2 regions of the Pseudomonas sp. CFBP 8772 genome follow, and region 1 is predicted to be linked to the other one. Evidence: predicted binding sites of a transcription regulator. Region 1 holds the regulator's gene; the other holds the start of a gene.
The links. Region 1 encodes sigma-54, which starts transcription at its own class of promoters, with help from an activator protein. Its sites were predicted from a motif close to ANTGGCATNNANNTTGCTNT; they were not measured.
Positions count from the first base shown of each region.

Region 2: a site for sigma-54 is predicted at 5,491-5,510, ahead of IFT99_RS00380 (flagellar hook-length control protein FliK). Genes of this name have one in related genera too.

Region 1 is NZ_JACYUI010000005.1:209,832-217,652, reverse strand. It holds gene lptA (lipopolysaccharide transport periplasmic protein LptA) at 1-435, shown strand, start outside; gene lptB (LPS export ABC transporter ATP-binding protein) at 435-1,160, shown strand; gene IFT99_RS12955 (RNA polymerase factor sigma-54) at 1,350-2,843, shown strand; gene hpf (ribosome hibernation-promoting factor, HPF/YfiA family) at 2,920-3,228, shown strand; gene ptsN (PTS IIA-like nitrogen regulatory protein PtsN) at 3,241-3,705, shown strand; gene rapZ (RNase adapter RapZ) at 3,708-4,565, shown strand; gene IFT99_RS12935 (HPr family phosphocarrier protein) at 4,582-4,854, shown strand; partial or broken gene IFT99_RS12930 (diguanylate cyclase) at 4,958-6,429, shown strand; gene IFT99_RS12925 (PA2169 family four-helix-bundle protein) at 6,472-6,945, opposite strand; gene IFT99_RS12920 (DUF3820 family protein) at 7,178-7,441, shown strand; gene IFT99_RS12915 (aminotransferase class V-fold PLP-dependent enzyme) at 7,470-7,821, shown strand, end outside.
Region 2 is NZ_JACYUI010000001.1:84,247-92,067, forward strand. It holds gene fliH (flagellar assembly protein FliH) at 1-305, shown strand, start outside; gene fliI (flagellar protein export ATPase FliI) at 295-1,653, shown strand; gene fliJ (flagellar export protein FliJ) at 1,660-2,109, shown strand; gene IFT99_RS00365 (STAS domain-containing protein) at 2,983-3,297, shown strand; gene IFT99_RS00370 (ATP-binding SpoIIE family protein phosphatase) at 3,297-5,006, shown strand; gene IFT99_RS00375 (Hpt domain-containing protein) at 5,036-5,428, shown strand; gene IFT99_RS00380 (flagellar hook-length control protein FliK) at 5,545-6,972, shown strand; gene fliL (flagellar basal body-associated protein FliL) at 7,210-7,716, shown strand; gene fliM (flagellar motor switch protein FliM) at 7,726-7,821, shown strand, end outside.

The DNA of each region.
Region 1 (7,821 bases):
TCGGATGACGCGCAACTGGACGACAAGCAAGGCATCGCCACTTACAAGGGCAATGTCATCATCACCCAGGGCACGATGAAGATCACCGGCAACACCGTGACCATCACCCGGACACCGCAAGGCGACGTGGACGTGTTCACGTCCGTGGGCAACCTGGCCTATTACGAGCAGAAGCCATCGGTGGACAAACCGATCGTTCAGGCTTGGGGCGTCACCATCCAGTACTTCGCGGCTCAGAACCGCATCGTGCTGATCGACAAGGCCAAAGTAGTCAACGACGGCAACACGTCCGAAGGCGAGAAAATCGTCTATGACACCGTCAAGCAGGTCGTGAACGCCGGTCGTGCCAATGGCACCAAGGTCACCGCCCCACGCCCTCGTATCGACATGGTCATCCAGCCGAAAAAGAAAACCGACCAGCAGAAGGCCCAGTAATGGCAACGCTGAAAGCCCAACATCTGGCTAAGGCCTATAAAAGCCGCCAGGTCGTACGTGACGTCAGCCTGTCCATCGAGAGCGGCCAGATCGTCGGCCTGCTCGGCCCCAACGGCGCCGGCAAGACCACCTGCTTCTACATGATCGTCGGCCTGGTTCAGGCGGATCAGGGTCGCGTCCTGATCGACGACCAGGACGTCAGCCACCAGCCGATGCACGGCCGCGCACGCGCCGGTATTGGCTACCTGCCACAGGAAGCGTCGATCTTCCGCAAGCTCTCCGTCTCGGACAACATCATGGCGATTCTGGAGACCCGCAAGGAGCTCGATCGCACTGCCCGTCGCAAGGAGCTGGAAAGCCTGCTTCAGGAATTCCACATCACCCACATTCGCGACAACCTGGGCATGAGCCTGTCGGGCGGTGAACGTCGCCGCGTGGAAATCGCACGCGCCCTCGCCACTTCGCCGAAATTCATTCTGCTCGACGAACCTTTTGCCGGTGTTGACCCTATTTCCGTAGGCGACATCAAGCAGATCATTCACCACCTCAAGGCCAAAGGGATCGGCGTGCTGATCACCGACCACAACGTGCGTGAAACGCTGGATATCTGCGAAACCGCCTACATCGTCAACGATGGGCAGCTAATTGCCGAAGGCGACGCCGAATCCATCCTGGCCAACCAATTGGTCAAGGAAGTGTATCTGGGTCACGAGTTCCGCCTGTAACCGCAGTGATGACACGAGGTTGTGCGGTACGCCGCAACGCGCCCTATCGCCGACCTCGTTTTTTAATTGTCATCACACTCTAGGCAAACCCTCCAGCTTCAGGCATATAATTTGCTTAAGTTGGCGCCCTCGGCGCCCTGGTAGTAAATGGCGCGCAGTGCGCCGGCGAATAAGGTGTTAAGCCCTGCCATGAAACCTTCGCTAGTCTTGAGAATGGGCCAGCAGCTGACGATGACGCCTCAGCTGCAACAGGCAATCCGCTTGCTTCAGTTGTCGACGCTGGATCTCCAACAGGAGATTCAGGAGGCGCTGGAGTCGAACCCGATGCTGGAACGGCAGGAGGAAGGCGACGATTTCGACAACGCCGACCCCTTGGCGGATAACGTAGAGCAAAAGCCCAACGCTGATGTTCAGGAACCCACCTACCAGGAATCGGCGCCTACCGTCGACAATCTGGATGAGGGCGACTGGAACGAGCGCATCCCCAACGAGTTGCCTGTCGACACCGCGTGGGAAGACGTCTATCAGACCAGCGCCAGCAGCCTGCCCAGCAATGACGATGACGAGTGGGATTTCACCACCCGCACCTCCGTTGGCGAAAGCCTGCAAAGCCACCTGCTCTGGCAGCTCAACCTCGCGCCGATGTCGGACACCGATCGCCTGATCGCCGTGACGCTGATCGACTGCATCAACAACCAGGGCTACCTCGACGAAACACTGGAAGAATTGCTCGACGCTTTCGATCCTGAGCTCGATATCGAGCTGGACGAAATCGAAGCCGTTCTGCACCGCATCCAGCAGTTCGAGCCTGCGGGCATCGGCGCTCGCAACCTGAGCGAATGCCTGCTGCTGCAGCTCCGTCAGTTGCCGGCCAAAACCAGGTGGCTGGCGGAAGCGCAGAAGCTGGTCAGCGACTACATCGATCTGTTGGGCAGCCGCGACTACGCGCAGCTGATGCGCCGCATGAAGCTCAAGGAAGACGACCTGCGGCAGGTCATTGAACTGGTCCAGAGCCTCAACCCGCGCCCCGGCTCGCAGATCGAGTCCAGTGAAGCCGAATACGTTGTGCCTGACGTCATCGTGCGCAAGGACAACGAGCGCTGGCTGGTGGAGCTGAACCAGGAATCCGTGCCGCGCCTGCGGGTCAATCCGCAGTACGCGGGGTTCGTGCGTCGTGCCGATACCAGCGCCGACAATACGTTCATGCGCAATCAGCTGCAGGAAGCGCGCTGGTTCATCAAGAGCCTGCAAAGCCGTAACGAGACGCTGATGAAGGTGGCGACGCAAATCGTTGAACACCAGCGCGGCTTCCTCGAGTACGGCGACGAGGCCATGAAGCCGCTGGTTCTGCATGACATCGCTGAGGCCGTCGGCATGCACGAATCGACGATTTCCCGGGTCACCACGCAGAAATTCATGCACACCCCACGCGGGATCTACGAACTCAAATATTTCTTTTCCAGCCACGTCAGCACCTCGGAAGGCGGCGAATGCTCGTCCACGGCGATTCGCGCGATCATCAAAAAACTGGTCGCTGCGGAAAATCAGAAAAAGCCGTTGAGTGACAGCAAGATCGCTGGTTTACTGGAAGCACAAGGCATTCAAGTGGCCCGTCGCACAGTCGCCAAGTACCGTGAATCCCTTGGGATCTCGCCGTCCAGCGAACGCAAGCGACTGATGTAAAGGTCACACGTCAAAGTGTTCCAGTGGCAGGCATTACGCCTGCCTCTTAATGCACTGGCAACGAAGGAGAAGCTGTATGCAAGTCAACATCAGTGGACACCAGCTGGAAGTGACCGAACCTCTGCGTACCTACATCGGCGAGAAGCTCGCCCGACTGGAACGCCACTTTGACAAGATCACGAATGTGCAGGTCACGATGGAGGTCGAGAAGCTCAAGCAGAAGATCGAAGCCACCTTGCACGTTCCTGGCGCTGAAGTGGTTGCCAACGCCGAACACGACGACATGTACGCAGCCATTGACCTGCTTGCCGACAAGCTTGACCGCCAACTCAAAAAACATAAGGAAAAACAGCAAAGTCTGCTGCAAGGCGCGACTGCTCGCTGACACTCCCCACTCATGATCCGACTTGAAAATATTCTGACCCCTGGCCGTTCACTCGTGAACGTGCCAGGCGGCAGCAAAAAAGCCGTACTCCAAAACATCGCCAGCATGATCGGCAAGCAAGTGCCCGATCTTGATGAACAGGTGGTGTTTGAAAGCCTTATTGCCCGTGAAAAACTCGGCTCCACCGGTTTCGGTAATGGCATCGCCATTCCCCACTGCCGCCTGAAGGGCTGTACAACGCCTGTCAGCGCTGTGCTGCATCTCGAGAAACCCATCGATTTCGACGCCATCGACGGCGCGCCGGTTGACCTGCTGTTTGTGCTGCTGGTCCCGGAAGCGGCCACCGATGCTCACCTGGAACTGCTGCGCCAGATCGCCAGCATGCTCGACCGTGACGATGTGCGTAAGCGCCTGCGCGCCGCCAAAACCGACGAAGAGCTTTACAGCGTCGTGCTCGACGTCCAGAACGGTCACTGATCATGCGCATGATCATCGTCAGCGGCCGCTCCGGCTCCGGCAAGAGCACGGCCCTCGACGTCCTTGAAGACAGCGGTTTCTACTGCGTCGACAATTTGCCCGCCGGCCTGCTCCCGGAGCTGGCCGAGCGCGCACTGATCAACACCGAATTGGCCGAGCCTTTACTGGCGGTCTCGATTGACGCGCGCAACCTGCCCAGTCACCTGACCCGATTCCCACGCATGCTCGCCGAGGTACGCGCCCGCCACATCCAGTGCGACGTGCTGTTCCTCGATGCAGATGAACCTACCCTGCTCAAGCGTTTTTCCGAGACCCGTCGCCGTCATCCGTTGAGCACGGCAACGCGCTCGCTGGCCGAAGCCATTCGTGACGAGAAGACCCTGCTCGGCCCGATCATCGATCTGGCTGATCTGACGGTCGACACTACGCACCTGAATCTCTATCAGCTGCGCGACATTCTCAAATTGCGCCTGCTGAACAAACCCGAACCGGGCACTGCCTTCCTCATCGAATCCTTCGGCTTCAAGCGTGGCATGCCCGTGGACGCCGACCTGGTGTTCGACGTGCGCTGCCTGCCCAACCCGTACTGGAAACCCGAACTGCGCGAGCAGTCGGGCCTCGACAAGCCGGTTGCCGAGTACCTCGCAGCACAACCCGACGTCGAAGAAATGTTCCAGGACATCTTCTCGTATCTCAATAAGTGGTTGCCGCGCTTTGCCGCCAGCAATCGCGCCTACGTCACTATTGCCATTGGCTGCACCGGCGGACACCACCGCTCCGTCTACCTGACCGAACGTCTGGGTCAGGTCCTGCAGCAATCGCTCAAGAATGTTCAGGTCCGCCACCGCGACCTAAGCTGAAAGGACCTCCATCGCGATGCCCGCTCTAGAAATCACCATCATCAACAAGCTGGGTCTGCACGCCCGGGCCGCCGCCAAGTTCGTGGGTGTTGCCGGCAAGTACCCGTGTCAGATCAGGGTCGGCCGCACCCCGGAAACCATGGTCGATGGCAAAAGCATCATGGCCGTCATGATGCTGGCTGCCGGTAAGGGCACCCTGATCCATCTGGCCACCGAAGGTGAAGAAGCCGATGCGGCGCTGGCGGGGCTGGTGGAACTGATCAACAACAAGTTTGACGAAGGCGAATAAGCCCTACCGCCGCACGACGCCTCCATTTCCCCGTCAGAGATGATCGATGCCACTGACAGCCAAGCCTCCATTCTCACGAGGGATCAGATCCGGTTCCGAGAAGATGCTGATGCTGGGCAGCGCCGTGGCGGTGGCCGCCATACTCGCCATCGTGACCTGGTTGTTGTTTCGGGAGCTGGGGACGGCCAACGAAGCCGCTGTGCGCTCGGCAAACAATGTGGTGCAGTTGATCGACGCTGACGTGCAGCGCAATGCCGAGCTGTATGACACCTCCCTATTGGGCCTGATCGCGGCCTGGCGACGGCCCGATGTCATGACGATCTCTCCGGAATTGCGCCAGCTGGTGCTCTTCGACCGGGCCACGGCGGCGCCCTTCAAGGGCGATGTGGTGCTGCTGGATGACACCGGGCGCATCGTCGCCGACTCCACCTCGCTGACGCCTCGGCTGGACAACTTCTCAGACCGGCCAGGCTTTCAGAAACACCGGGACAGCGGCTCGCTGGCGCTGGTGGTCGACGGGCCCTTCCTGTCGCGCTGGGGCTTCAAGGACCTGTGCATCAGTTTCAGTCGCCGTCTCCCCTCCGACAACGGCCAGTTCGTCGGCATTGCCAGTGCATCAATGCGCCTGTCGTACTTCGATCAACTGTTTCGCACGCTGGACATCGGTCCCACCAGCACCGTCAACCTGCTCAGTGCGGATGGCGTGATGCTCGCCCGGCAACCCGACGACAACAACCGGACCTTCATCGGCCAGAACTTCAGCATGCGGCCCAACTTCAAACGCATTCTGAGGGAGGTCAACGGCAGCTTTGCGGCGATATCCGAACTCGACGGTGCTCAGCGGCTTTACACCTTCTCACGGGTGGGTGACTTGCCATTGATCGTCGTGGTCGCTCAATCCCGGGACGACGTCTACGCGCTGTGGAAACGCAACGCGCTGCTGGTGGCAAGCGCGACCGGTTTGCTGTGCCTCGGGATCCTCTCGCTGTCCTGGCTGTTGGGCCGCCAACTGCGCCTGCGCCAGAACGCGAGCGTGAACTGGCCGGGCTGGCGTCCACAGATGGGCTGACCGGCCTGGCAAACCGGCGCAGGCTGGATCAGGTGCTCAAGCAGGAATGGGCGCGGGGCATGCGTTCGGAAAGGCCTTTGGCACTCCTGATGATTGATGTGGATCACTTCAAGGCCTTCAACGATCGACACGGGCATCATGGTGGCGACGTCGCATTACGCAGCGTTGCCCAGACCCTGACCGCCAGCATCCGCAGGCCGGGTGACCTCGCCGCGCGCTATGGCGGTGAGGAGTTCATGGTGGTGCTCCCGGAAACCGACAAGGCAGGTGCCTGTGTGATCGCGGAAAAGCTGCGTCTGGCGATAGAAGCACTTCCGCTTTTTGCCGAGGACACAGTGCCCATCACCGTCAGCATCGGCGTGGCCACGCACCTGCCGGCGACCCACGATCTGCCCGAGCCGCTGTTTCACGCCGCGGACCGGGCCCTGTACCGGGCCAAGAAACTAGGCAGGAACCGCGTGGAATTCGAACCCTATGTAGCGCCCTCTGCCGAATCGCAGGCATAAAAAAACGCCAGACTGGCTGGCGTTTTTCGACGTTACCGCGAATTACTTGTTGGCAGCACGAACGGTGTCACGCAGGGCTTTAACCTTGTCGTGGTTCGCTTGCACGCCCTGCAGCTGACGCTGGATCAGGGTAGTGACGTTAACTGGCAAGTTCTTCTCGGTAGCTTCCTGGGCAGCCTTTTTGTAAGCCTTCAGCGCGTGGTCTTCACCGCTTTCGACTTCGTTCAGGACCGCTTCGTCGTTCTTGCCGCTCAACGCGCTTTTCAGGTTGACCCACAGGCGGTGTGCGCCGCCAGCGATGCTGGAGGAATCTTCTGGATCGCCGCCCAGTGCACGTACTTCAGCTTGAAGCTCGGCAACCGACGTCTTGCAGCCAGAAGAACGGGAGAGCAGGTAGGCCTTGATTTCCGGGTTCTTGGCGTCTTCAGCAGCAGTGTGAAAACCTTTCTCACCGTCAATGCTGGTCTCGATCAAGTCATTCAGGATAGAGATGGCTTCTTTGTTGATATCCGACATTTTGCGGTTCCTTTTTGGCAGGTTTATCAAAGGTCTGGTTAACGAAACACTCGATAGAAGGAATATTGCACTGTGCGTGCCAGATTTTGCCGATAATAAATAGTGTTATTTTTCAATAGCTTATGAATATCAAGGGACAGTTCATCCGCGCTTTCTGCATGATCTGTGTGTTTGCGTAGTTGCAGAATGCACGTATCGTCTGAGTTCACTCGAACGGATAAGCGGCTTTTGGATGAACCCGGAAAGACTCAAACTGTTGGTGACTCGCGAAATGCCGTTCGGCAAGTATCAGGGGAGACTGCTGGCGGACCTGCCGGGCGATTACCTGAACTGGTTTGCTCGAAAGGGTTTCCCGGCAGGGGAGTTGGGCAGCCTGCTGGCACTGATGCACGAGATTGATCACAACGGCCTGTCGGCGCTGCTGGATCCTCTGCGCACCCGCCCTCGCGAACCGCTGCGCCCGGGCCCGTCGAAAACACCCATACGCTTCAACTAAACATCCATTGATAAAAGCGAGCCGCCGGATGAACAGCACTGCATGCGCAATAACGGAATGGGCGGATGAACAGGCTCGGGACGAAGCGTTCTGGCAGCAGGTCGCGGCGCAGTTCGACGTCGAACCGGGGCCGGTGAATTTCGAATACGGCTATTTCGGCCGCATGACCCGCGCAGCACTCAAGGATTACGAGCAGAACCTGGCGTACGTCAATCGCAGCAACTCGGTCTACGTGCGGCAGAAGTTCGATACCGAAGACAGCGAGATCATCCGCGCCGACCTCGCCGATCTGCTGAACGTGCCGGCCCGCGAAGTGGCCCTCACCCGCTCCGCGTCGGAGTCGGTGCAAGCGCTGATTCGCAACTACAACGGCCTTGTGG
Region 2 (7,821 bases), on a different contig from region 1:
TGCGCATTCTGGTCAATCCGCAGGACTTCGCGTTGGTCAAGGCCATGCGCGAGCGTCACGAAGAAACCTGGCGCATTCTCGAGGATGAGACGCTGCAGCCGGGTGGTTGCCGGGTCGAGAGTGAGCACAGCCGCATCGACGCCACGGTCGAGGCGCGGATCAGTCAGGCCCTTGGCAAAATGTTCGACCAGCTCCACGAGCAGGCCCTGCACCCGGCGCCGCCCGATGTGACGATCGAACTGGAAGAGGCGCTCCAGAGCGCCGAGAAAACCACTTACCCACTGGGTGCTGTCGATGCGCCTTGAACGCACCAGTTTCGCCAAGCGCCTGAGCACGTACCCTGACGCGATCTCCCTGCCTACGCAGCCGATCGTCGAAGGACGGCTGCTGCGCATGGTCGGCCTGACCCTCGAAGCCGAGGGCCTGCGCGCCGCCATGGGCAGCCGTTGCATGGTGATCAACGACGGCAGTCATCATCCGGTCGAAGTTGAAGCCGAAGTCATGGGCTTTGCCGGCAGCAAGGTGTTCCTGATGCCGGTCGGCAGCGTCTCCGGCATTGCGCCCGGCGCCCGCGTCGTGCCGCTGCCGGACACCGGCCGTCTGCCGATGGGCATGACCATGCTCGGCCGCGTCCTCGACGGCGCCGGTCGTCCTCTCGACGGCAAGGGCGGGATGAAAGCCGAAGACTGGGTGCCGATGGACGGCCCGACCATTAACCCGCTCAAGCGCAACCCCATCAGCCAGCCGCTTGACGTGGGCATTCGCTGCATCAACGGTTTGTTGACGGTCGGGCGCGGCCAGCGTCTGGGCCTGTTCGCCGGCACCGGCGTGGGCAAGAGTGTGCTGCTGGGGATGATGACCCGCTTCACCGAGGCCGACATTATCGTCGTCGGGCTGATCGGCGAACGGGGCCGCGAGGTGAAGGAGTTCATCGAGCACAGCCTGGGCGAGGAGGGCCTCAAGCGTTCGGTCGTCGTGGCCTCTCCGGCGGATGATGCGCCGTTGATGCGTCTGCGCGCCGCGATGTATTGCACGCGCATCGCCGAGTATTTTCGCGACAAGGGCAAGAACGTCCTGTTGCTGATGGATTCGCTGACGCGTTTCGCCCAGGCCCAGCGGGAAATCGCCCTGGCCATCGGCGAGCCGCCTGCGACCAAAGGGTATCCACCGTCGGTGTTCGCCAAGCTGCCCAAGCTGGTGGAGCGCGCCGGTAACGCCGAGGCGGGCGGTGGCTCGATCACCGCGTTCTACACCGTCTTGTCCGAAGGCGACGACCAGCAGGACCCGATCGCTGACTCGGCCCGGGGCGTGCTCGACGGCCACATTGTGCTGTCGCGGCGGCTGGCCGAAGAAGGCCATTACCCGGCCATCGATATCGAAGCGTCGATCAGCCGGGTGATGCCGTCTGTGGTCGATCCGCAGCACATGGTGCAGGCGCAGTATTTCAAGCAGTTGTGGTCGCGCTATCAGCAGAGCCGCGATTTGATCAGTGTCGGCGCGTACGTGGCCGGCGGGGACCGCGAGACGGATCTGGCGATTTCGCTGCAGCCGCAGTTGGTGAAGTATTTGCGCCAGGGCTTGCAGGAGAACGAGAGCATGCAGAGCAGTGAGGAGCAGTTGGCGAAGATTTTCAATCCTCAGGCCGGCGGTTAATCGGCCATGGCTCTGAGTCGCGCAGGCCGTCTGGCGCCGGTGGTCGAGATGGCAGAAAAGGTCGAGAAGGCTGCCGTCCAGCGTCTGGGGCATTTCCAGGGGCAGGTGCGGCTGGCTGAAACCAAGTTGGGTGAGCTGGATAAATTTCGTTCTGATTATCAGCAGCAGTGGATCGACAAGGGCGCCCATGGGGTGTCGGGTCAGTGGCTGATGAATTATCAGCGCTTTCTCAATCAGTTGGAGACGGCGGTGGCGCAGCAGCGTCAGAGTCTGGCGTGGCATCAGAATAATTTGAACAAGGCGCGCGAAGAGTGGCAGAAGGCGTATGCGCGGGTGGAGGGGCTGCGTAAGTTGGTGCAGCGGTATATCGATGAGGCGCGCGCGCTGGAAGATAAACGCGAGCAGAAATTGCTGGATGAGTTGGTTCAGCGACTCCCTAGGACCGAGCAGTTTTAAGGGCTTGAGATCAAGATCAAGGGCATCTGCCTGGGGGCAGATTGTTTCGCCTTCGGCGAGTTACTTTTAAAAAGCACTAAAAGTAACCAAAAGTGCTTGCTCCTGGTTTGGCCCTCCTGCGTCGGGTTCCCTCGCTCCGGTCTTGCTCCGTGGGCCCGCGCCGAACGGACATCCATGTCCTGACGGCGCTCTCGCCGCATCCATGCGGCTCGGCCCACTGCGCAAAACCTGCGCTCGGCCTGCACCCATGTCGCGTTTTGTGGTGTTTGGACCTTTTGTGTGGGAAGAGCAAAAGCGAGGGCGACGGCAACTGCAACGGCGAGGACAACGACATAGCGGGACCGGCTTTAGCCGGGAAGGCGTCGGGAGGCACGCTGCAAAATTCATGGCGGCCAGACTGGCCTCTTCCCGGCTGAAGCCGGTCCCACTCACACCGCGTACACCCGTAGGACCGGCTTTAGCCGGGAAGCTTTTGATCTGCTTTTGATCTGATTTTGATTTTCGTACATAGAAAGCCCAAACACCGCCAATCGCGACTTGGGTGCAGGCTGAACGGAGGTCTCGTGGAGTGGGCCGAGCCGCATGGATGCGGCGAGAGCTGCCCCCCGCCATGGATGGCGGATGGCAGCGGGCCCACGGAGCGAGACCGGAGTGAAGGAACCCCGACGAAGGAGGGGCCCAACCGAGAGCAAGCACCTTTGGTTACTTGGGGTGCTTTTCCAAGTAACTCGCCGAAGGCGAAATGTCTGCCGTGAGGCAGACGCTCTTGATCTAGAGCCCCTGAAACCCAAGTAAAAGCTAACGATTTGCAACGCCTCACAAGGGCTGCTAAAACTCAAGCGTCTGGCGCTGTTTCATACAAGGAATTTGCCAATGTCAGTAACCTCCGAACGCTCCGCCGATGGCCAAGAACTGACCATCACCATCAAAGGACGCTTCGATTTTTCGACGCACCAGGAATTCCGGAGCGCCTACGAACCCAAAGAAAAACAGGCCAGCCGCTACAAGGTCGACCTGAAAGACACCCACTACCTTGACAGCTCCGCGCTGGGCATGCTCCTGCTGCTGCGTGACCACGCCGGCGGCGAACGAGCCGATATCCAACTGGTCAACTGCAACAACGACGTCAAGAAAATCCTCGACATCTCCAACTTCTCCAAACTCTTCAACATCGTCATAACCGCCTGATGATCTCGTCTGCCTCCGATCGCCTGACGGTCCTCATCGCCGATGACAACGTCAGCGACCGGATGCTCCTGTCCGCCATCGTCAGCCGCCAGGGCCATGATGTTCTGACCGCCAGTGACGGCGCCGAAGCCGTCGGGCTATTCGAGCGTCGGCGGCCGCAACTGGTGCTGATGGACGCGATGATGCCGGTCATGGACGGTTTCGAAGCGGCGCGCCAGATCAAGACGCTGGCGGGTGACGCGCTGGTGCCGATCATCTTCCTGACGTCGCTGACCGAAGGCGAAGACCTCGCCCGATGCCTCGACGCCGGCGGCGACGACTTCGTTGCCAAGCCCTACAACCAAGTGGTGCTGGCGGCGAAGATCAACGCCATGAACCGCCTGCGCGTGTTGCAGGAAACTGTGCTGCACCAGCGCGACCTGATCACCCGCCACCATAAATACCTGCTCAACGAGCAGCGCGTGGCCAAGGCCGTGTTTGATCAGATTGCCCACTCCGGGTGCCTGAGCTCGCGCAACATCCGCTACCTGCAATCGCCCTACGCGCTGTTCAACGGCGACCTGCTGCTGGCCGCGTGGTCGCCGTCCGGCAACATGCACCTGCTGCTGGGGGATTTCACCGGCCATGGCTTGCCCGCCGCGGTAGGCGCCATGCCCTTGGCCGAGGTGTTCTACGGCATGACCGCCAAAGGGTACGGTTTGCCCGAAACCCTGCGGGAGATGAACGCCAAGCTCAAACGCATCCTGCCGGTCGACATGTTCTGCTGCGCCGCGCTGCTGTGCCTGAACTTCAAGCAGCAACTGGTCGAGGTGTGGAACGGCGGCCTGCCGGATGGTTACCTGCTGCATGGCGATGGCCGGCCGCACACGCCGCTGATTTCGGCGAACGTGCCCCTCGGTGTGTTGAGCGCCGGCAGTTTCGACGACAACACCCAGGTGTATCCCTTCGGGCCGGGGGATCGGGTGTTTCTCCTGTCCGACGGCGTTGTCGACAGCACCGGTCAGGACGGCGAGCTGTTCGGCGCCCGGCGTCTGCAAAATGTGCTGGTGAGCAATCGCAACCCGGCGCTGCTGATCGAAGAAGTGCAGTGGGCCCTGGCGCGGTTTCGCGGCCAGGCGCGGGACGACGTGAGCATGGTCGAGGTGGCATTTACCGAGCCTGACTTGCTCGGCCCGCCCTCGGTCATTTATACCGACAGCGGCGATTCCAGTCCGCTGGATTGGTGCGCTTCGTTCGAGTACCGCGCGGCAACGCTCAAGCGCTTCAATCCCCTGCCTTATCTGCTGCAACTGCTGCAGGAAGTCCATGGCTTGCGCATGCAGAGCAGCGAGCTGTATATCGTGCTGTCGGAGCTGTACAGCAATGCGCTGGAACACGGCGTGCTCGGGCTCGACTCGGCGTTGAAGCGCGACGCCGCAGGTTTTGGGCTTTACTACCAGCAGCGCGCCGAACGCCTGGATTGTCTGGTGGAGGGTTTTATCCGCATCGATTTCCAGATCGTCCCGGACGGCGAGGGCGGTCGCCTGACAGTGCGGGTGCAGGACAGCGGTGCGGGTTTCGATTCCGATCGGGTGCTGGCGCTGCCGCCTGCGGTCACCCAATTGTCCGGGCGCGGCCTTGCGCTGGTCCGGCAACTCAGCGACCGCTGCCAGTGGTCCGATGAGGGGCGGACGGCCAGCGTGGAATTTGCGTGGGAGGGTCTGGCATAATCCGCGCGTCTTGATCAAGGAGTGAACAAGTGTCGAATAATCCTGTGGACTTCAACGTGCTCAGCACGCTGCGTGACGTGATGGAAGCGGAATACCCGGCGCTGCTGCAGGTGTTCATTTCCGATTCCGTCAATCGGGTCAACGACATGACCCTGCTGTTGCGTGACCCTTCCTTCACTGCCGCCTCCACCGCCTCGCTGCAACGCCTCGGCCTCATGGCCCACAGCTTCAAAGGCAGCACCGGCAACATGGGCGCTACGCACTTGTCCGAACTCTGCCTGCAACTGGAAGAACAGGGGCGCGGGTTGGTGGCCGCGGACGACGCCCGGATAAGGCTGCTGGTGTCCGAGATCAAGGAGGAATTCTGCGCCGTCAGGAAGATTTTCGAAGACGAACTGCAGCTCTGCCATGCCAGCCACTGAGCCGGGTATCCCCAACCCGGCTTTCAACCTCTGACCCACCTTTGATCCAGCCAGTCGGCGCACTTGGCCCGGCATTTGCTTTGTCTCTGTGTAATTGCGCTCTTGCGGAGATTCACATGGCCCTCGCCAACAACCCATTACTGACGGCTTTGACAGCGGCCAAAGTCCAGAAAGCCGGGAATACCTCGGCGGCAAAGGCGCCGGACCCCGTCAAGCACAACACTTCCAGCTTCTCTGACGTGTTCGCCAAGCAGGCGCCGGTCAAGTCCCACAGCGCGGACAACGCGACGGCAAAAGCGGCAAGCGCCAAGAGTTCGGCAGCGGACGACAAGCCCGCCGTCAGCCATACGTCTGCCGCCGATGACAAGACCGTTGCCGATAACGGCAATGGGTTGCCTGCCAAGCCGGTGAACGGCAAAGCGGACGATGAGCCCGGCGCGGGCAAGGGCCACGCCGACGATAAGGACGACGCCTCCGACACCGGCCAGGATCCGACGGTGGCGGATGCGCCTTCGGTCGATCCCGTGCTTGACCCGACACTGGCCGTGACGCCGGCGGTTCAAGAGCCTGTGGCCGTCGCGCCTGCCGTTGAGCCCGTAGTGGATCCGGCGCTTCTCGCCTCCGCGCTGCCCGTGATGCCGCCTCCTTCGGTGCAAGCCCCGACCGACGCGACCGACGCAGCCGGCGACGATTTCGATCCCTCTGCCGATCCGCTGGAAGGCTTGACCGCCGTGCAAGTCGCCCTGGAAAACAAGGCGCAGCAGACGGCGCAGAATAACGGCGTGCATGGCGACGGCAAAGGCGGGGGCAAGCAAGACCCGAACGCCGATCCTTCGCAGCTGCTGGCCAATAACCTGGCGGCGCTGGGTGACCAGCCCGTGGACAAGAGCACCACCGAAGGCGGCGGCGACAAAGCATTCAGCGGCCTGCTGGCTGACGGCCTGAAAGACGTGAAGGGCGCCACCAGCGATACGCGGATGGATAACTTTGCTGATCGACTGGCGGCCTTGTCCCAGGCCGCTCAGGTGAAGAACACCACGGCGTCGGCCCCGGCCACGCCACTGCTCAATCAGCCACTGGCGATGAATCAGGGGGGCTGGACCGAAGGCGTGGTCAACCGCGTGATGTACCTGTCGAGCCAGAACCTCAAGCAGGCGGACATTCAGCTGGAGCCCGCTGAATTGGGCCGTCTGGACATCCGCGTCAATATGGCGGCGGACCAGCAGACCCAGGTCACGTTCATGAGTGCCCATGTCGGCGTGCGCGAAGCGCTGGAAAGCCAGATGTCGCGCCTGCGTGATTCCTTCGTTCAGCAGGGCATGGGTCAGGTCAACGTCAACGTCTCCGACCAGTCCCAGGGCTGGCAGCAACAGGCTCAACAGCAGTCGGGCGGTGACGGGCAACGCAACGGCGGCAGTGACCGCAGCAGCGGTGTCGGCGGCAGCGACCTCATCGCCGACGGAGCTCCGGTGGATGCCGCTTCGGCCGCTGCCAACGCGCCGCTTACCGTCGTGGGTTCAAGCGCGGTTGACTACTACGCCTGAAAACGCCCTGCCAACGCTTGGGCGTTGTCAGTAGCGGCAAGTGGTTAGCGGCAAGCGGCAAGTAAAGGCAAGATCAAAGGCGGTAGTGCGTGGGAGACCCCGGTTTCTCGGGCGCTGCCGCTTTTTGCTGTTACTTGCCGCTCATTACTTGCAGCTTGAAGCCGCCCATGTGGCACAACCCTTGCTCTTCCTCTGTCACGCAACACCGAACCCCTTGGATAGTGACGGATTATTGGCATGGCAAAGAGTGACGACGCAGCAGTGGCGGACCCTGCAAAAAAGGGCAAGTTGAAAGTCATCATCCTCATCGTGGTGGGGCTGCTGCTGGCCGTTGGTGTGTCGGTAGGCGCGACCTGGTTCATCATGCATAAGGCCGAGAGCAAGCCGGATGCAGCTGCCATTGCCGAAGCGGCGAATGCCAAAAAAGAGGCGATCTTCGAACCTCTGACGCCACCCTTCGTCGTCAACTACAACGTCAATGGCCGTCAGCGCTACATGCAGGTCAGCATCACCTTGCTGGCCCGTGACAAGGCCGACCTCGAAGCGTTGAAAGCGCACATGCCGGTCATCCGTAATAACCTGGTGATGATGTTCTCCGGTCAGCCATTCGATACCATCGCAACGCCGGTGGGCATGGAAATGCTGCGCCAGAAGGCGGCAGCCGTGGTCCAGGAAGTGGGCCAGAAAGAGCTGAACAAGAGCGTGATCGAACAGGTACTTTTCACTAACTACGTACTGCAGTAGGACCACGACATGGCCGTGCAAGACCTGCTGTCCCAGGATGAGATCGACGCGCTGTTGCATGGCGTCGACGACGGTCTGGTACAGACCGATAGCGTTGCCGACCCC